2 regions of the Shinella yambaruensis genome follow, and region 1 is predicted to be linked to the other one. Evidence: predicted binding sites of a transcription regulator. Region 1 holds the regulator's gene; the other holds the start of a gene.
The links. Region 1 encodes PhoB, which activates phosphate uptake and scavenging genes when phosphate is short. Its sites were predicted from a motif close to TGTCATNNANCTGTCAT; they were not measured.
Positions count from the first base shown of each region.

Region 1 (2,453 bases):
ATCCTCGACACCGCCGAACGCCAGATCAACGACAAGGCGATCGTCACCATCGCCAAGCGCCAGCCGATGGCGGCGGACCTGCGCGAGATCATGGGGGCGATCCGCATCGCCGCCGAGCTGGAGCGCGTCGGCGACCTCGGCAAGAACACCGCCAAGCGCGTCATCGCCGTCCAGAGCTCCGGCATGCCGCGCAAGCTGGCCCGCGGCCTCGAGCACCTCGCCGAGCTCGCGCTGATGCAGCTCAAGGAAGTGCTCGACGTCTACGCCACCCGCTCGATCGAGAAGGCCAAGGCCATCCGCGAGCGCGACGACGAGATCGATGCGATCTATACCTCGTTGTTCCGCGAGCTCCTCACCTACATGATGGAAGACCCGCGCAACATCACGCCCTGCACGCATCTCCTGTTCTGCGCCAAGAACATCGAGCGCATCGGCGACCATGCGACCAACATCGCCGAAACCATCTACTACATGGCGACCGGCTCGCAGCCGGAGGGCGAGCGTCCTAAGGACGATACCTCGACCTCCGTCGTCGCGGCCGGCGTCGCCGACGCGTCCGAGTAAAGAGAGCAGGATTCGCTTCATGGTGCCCAGAATTGCCGTCGTGGAAGACGAGGAGGCTCTCAGCGTCCTCCTGCGTTACAATCTGGAAGCGGAAGGTTTCGAGGTCGATACGATCCTCTCCGGTGACGAGGCCGAGATGCGCTTGCAGGAGCGCATGCCGGACCTCCTCATCCTCGACTGGATGCTGCCCGGCGTCTCCGGCATCGAACTGTGCCGGCGCCTGCGCCAGCGTCCGGAAACCGAGCGCCTGCCGATCATCATGCTGACGGCGCGCGGCGAGGAGAGCGAGCGCGTGCGCGGCCTTGCCACCGGCGCGGACGACTATGTGGTCAAGCCCTTCTCGACGCCGGAACTCGTCGCCCGCGTGCGGGCGATGCTGCGCCGGGCCAAGCCCGAGGTTGTCTCGACGGTGCTGCGTTGCGGCGACATCGAGCTCGACCGCGAGACACACCGCGTCCACCGCCGCACCCGCGAGGTCCGCCTCGGCCCGACGGAGTTCCGTCTCCTGGAATTCCTGATGACCTCGCCCGGCCGCGTCTTCTCGCGCTCGCAGCTTCTCGATGGCGTCTGGGGCCACGACATCTATGTCGACGAACGCACCGTCGACGTGCATGTGGGGCGCCTGCGCAAGGCGCTCAACTTCGCCAACATGCAGGACGTCATCCGCACCGTGCGCGGCGCGGGCTATTCACTGGAGGCCTGAGCGAACGGGATTCCTCCCAAGGACGGAAATGGGCCCTCAGGGGCCTGTTTGCGTTTGTGCGGGGCCGGCGGATGAGGGGCTATCCTGCGCCGCAAACGAAAACGGACCCTTTCGGGCCCGCATCGCATGTCCTGCCGTGGGAAACGTTACCGCATCCGCCGGCGCTCGGCCGAGGGCTGGTAGGCGAGGCGCTGGTGGTAGGTGCAGTAGGGCGAGTTGTCCGGGGACTCGTTGCCGCAGAAGTGGAAGTCGTCGTTGAGCGGGTCGCCGATCGGCCATTTGCAGGTGCGTTCGGTGAGCTGGGTCAGCTCCAGCCGGCGCGACATCGGCACGACCACGTTGTTGCCGTTGGCCGGAACCGGGAGCTGCTCGGCCTGCGTCTCGAAATCGATCTCTTCCTTGGGGATGGTGTTGCCGGCCGGCCGGGCGACGGCACGGGTGGTGACCGGACGGGCCGTGAAATTCGACGGGCGCGGCGTCGCCGGGGCCGGGCGCTTCGGGCGTGCCGCGGCCTGCGTGCCGCCGGCCTTGGCGCGGCCGGGCAGGTTCAGCCGGTGCACCTTGCCGATGACTGCGTTGCGGCTGACGCCGCCGAGCTGCGCCGCGATCTGGCTCGCGCTCAAGCCCTCGCTCCAGAGTTTCTTGAGTTTCTCGACGCGCTCGTCTGTCCAGTTCATGTTTTCGTCTCCGCTCGGCGCCCAGGATGCGGGAATCCCTCGTCGTGTTCCGGACGGGTCCGGAACCTGAACGCCCTAACTCTTTTGGTGACTAGTTCCGCCGCATGCAGTCTAGTAATTGGTCTTCAACCTAGAGACCGGTGGACTCTGTGACAAGAGTCGCCGGAATCCGGGCGAATCGATTTCGGAGTTTTCCCCAACTTGCTGGTCGGGTGTGACTCGATAGAGACACCTTCCGTGCGTGCCGCGAATCCTCACCTTGCGGGATGTTCAGCGCCATTTCGGGCGCGATTTTGTTGACATCCCAATGGGAAATGCCGATAGTGCGGCATGCCGCCGAAAGGCGGCTTTTGGTTTTTCTGAAGCCCGGAAAAGTCAAGCCGCATTCCTGTTTTTCCGCATCTCTTTTCGGAGGATCCGTGCATGGCCGATGTCGCGCCGCTCTATGAAACCTATATGCGTGCGCCGCTCAGGTTCACGCGCGGGGAGGGCGTGTGGCTGATCACCGA
Region 1 is NZ_CP150638.1:128,215-130,667, forward strand. Features, by position in the region: gene phoU (phosphate signaling complex protein PhoU) at 1-564, shown strand, start outside; gene phoB (phosphate regulon transcriptional regulator PhoB) at 584-1,267, shown strand; gene WMC41_RS00695 (GcrA family cell cycle regulator) at 1,414-1,944, opposite strand; gene WMC41_RS00700 (aspartate aminotransferase family protein) at 2,368-2,453, shown strand, end outside.

Region 2 (2,453 bases), 1.3 Mb from region 1:
CACGAAGAACAGGTTGTCGTCGCCGAACCTGGCCGCTTCCATGCCTTCCGGCTCGACGCCCTTCTTGTTGCGCTTGTCCGGGTAGTGGCCGATCCTGGCGATCTCGCGCTCGAAGCCGGCACCGTTCTCGTAGAGAACCTTGCCCTGCTTGTCGAAGATGGTGAAGCCGCGCGCACCGCCCTTCCAGTCGCCTTCATTGGCAACGACCAGGCGGTCGTCGTCGAGCCACTTCACGGCGTCGGGCTCGCGGGCGACATCCTTCATCTCGCCGGTGAACTTCAGGGCGCCGTCCTTCCTGGTGTCGATGCCTTCAAGGTTGACCGTGCCGGCGGAGAAATGGCTCTTCACCGTGCCGGTCCTGCCGTCGACGACGACGATGTGGTTGTTTTCCTGCAGGGTGACGGCGACCTCGTCGAGGCTGTTGAAGGCGACGAATTCGGGCTCCGGATCCTCACCCGCGACATCGGCAAGGCCGGTCAGCGCGACATGCTTGACCGAGCCGCAATCGACGATGCCGTCCTTGAGGGACAGCAGCACGAGATCGCCGGCCGGCATCTGCGGGATGGCGCCGTCATTGACCTCCTCGTCGCGCTCGTTCTCGATGGCGATGGCGGCGATCGTCCTGTCCTTGTTGAGGGCGATCGAATCCGGCTGGCCGCCGAGATCGCAGGTCGCCTCGATGGCCTTGGAAGCGAGATCGACCTGGGCAAGGACGCCCGACGGCTTCACGAAGCTCTCGCGCGTGTTGATGGCGACGAGCGCCTTGCCGGCCGCGATCGCGACCGAGGTCGGCTCGCCCTCGAAGGAAAGGGAGCCACCGGCCTTCGGGGCCCTGGCGTCGGTGATGTCGATGAAGCCGATCGCCTTGTTCGGGCTGTCGGAATAGACGAGCGTGTTGCCGTCCTCGGAGGCGGCAATGATTTCGGACGAGGTCGGCGTCGCCCTGTCCACGCCCTCCGGCAGGTTGTCGGCGACGGCGAAGGACGCAATGCGATTGAATACGGGCTCGGCGCTGGCGGCAGGGGCCACCGATGCGGCGAGGACCGCCGCGAGGGCGGCGGTGATCGAACGGGTTTTCATGAAATCCTCCGGGATCCGGTCAAAAGGAACCCGGCGGTTCTGAGGCTTTCCTGTTACAGGCCGATGACATTTCGGCGACAGTTCCGCTCCTTCTCCCGCAAATAAAAAGGGGCCCGGAAGAACCGGACCCCGACCCTGAACTTCAGGTTTGGCGGCGGAGTGGATAACCGCTCTGCCCGAACCAAGGATCAGCCGTTGACGGCGTCCTTCAGGCCCTTGCCGGCCGAGAACTTCGGCACGTTGCGTGCCGGGATCTCGATCTCGGCGCCGGTCGAAAGGTTGCGGCCCTTCGAAGCTTCGCGGCGCGATACGGAGAAATTGCCGAAACCGACGAGACGAACGTCGCCGCCGTTCTTGAGTTCGCCCTGGATCGTCTCGAAAACGGCGTCGACAGCAGATGCTGCGTCCGTCTTGGAGAGGCCAGACTTCTCAGCCACTGCGGATACGAGTTCATTCTTGTTCATGTTTCCACCCCTTTCATACGGTTTGAAACGACTCATACAAGTCGGGGGCAGAATACGCATCGCCCCTCGCCTCGCAAGAAAATTTCGTCGCAAAACCCTGAGAATCCGGGCTTTACACACGCTTTTCAACGAAAAAGACCGGCCGAACGGCCGGTCTTTTCCCGTTTCGCTCCAAAATGCCGGATGCTTTACCCGGCATAAAGGCTCAATGCGCGATCGCGCCGGTGCCCTCGTCGGTCGATTCGACCGCCGGAACCTTGGCATCCTCGACCGTGCCGTCCCACTCGATCGGCTCGGGCCGGCGGACCAGCGCATGCTTGATCACCTCGCCCATGCGGGTCACCGGGACGATCTCCATATTGTTCTTCACATTGTCCGGAATGTCCGCCAGGTCCTTGGCGTTTTCTTCCGGGATCAGCACCTTCTTGATGCCGCCGCGAAGCGCGGCGAGCAGCTTTTCCTTCAGGCCGCCGATCGGCAGCACCCGGCCGCGCAGCGTCACCTCGCCCGTCATTGCGATGTCCTTCGAGACCGGGATGCCGGTCATGATGGAGACGATGGCGGTCGCCATGGCGATGCCGGCGGACGGGCCGTCCTTCGGCGTCGCGCCTTCCGGCACGTGCACGTGGATGTCGGTCTTGTCGAAACGCGGCGGCTCGATGCCGAAATCGACGGCGCGCGAGCGGACATAGGAGGCCGCCGCCGAGATCGATTCCTTCATCACGTCCTTCAGGTTGCCGGTGACGGTCATGCGGCCCTTGCCACCCGGCAGGCTGACGCCTTCGATGGTGAGCAGCTCGCCGCCGACTTCCGTCCAGGCAAGGCCCGTGACGACGCCGACCTGATCCTCGCGCTCGGCTTCGCCATGGCGGAAGCGCGGAACGCCGAGGAAGTCGTGGATGTTGTCCG
Region 2 is NZ_CP150638.1:1,386,442-1,388,894, reverse strand. Features, by position in the region: gene WMC41_RS06840 (esterase-like activity of phytase family protein) at 1-1,080, opposite strand, end outside; gene hupB (DNA-binding protein HupB) at 1,269-1,544, opposite strand; gene lon (endopeptidase La) at 1,750-2,453, opposite strand, start outside.
Region 2: WMC41_RS06840 (esterase-like activity of phytase family protein) is a predicted target of PhoB. The motif match lies at 1,133-1,149, and genes of this name have one in related genera.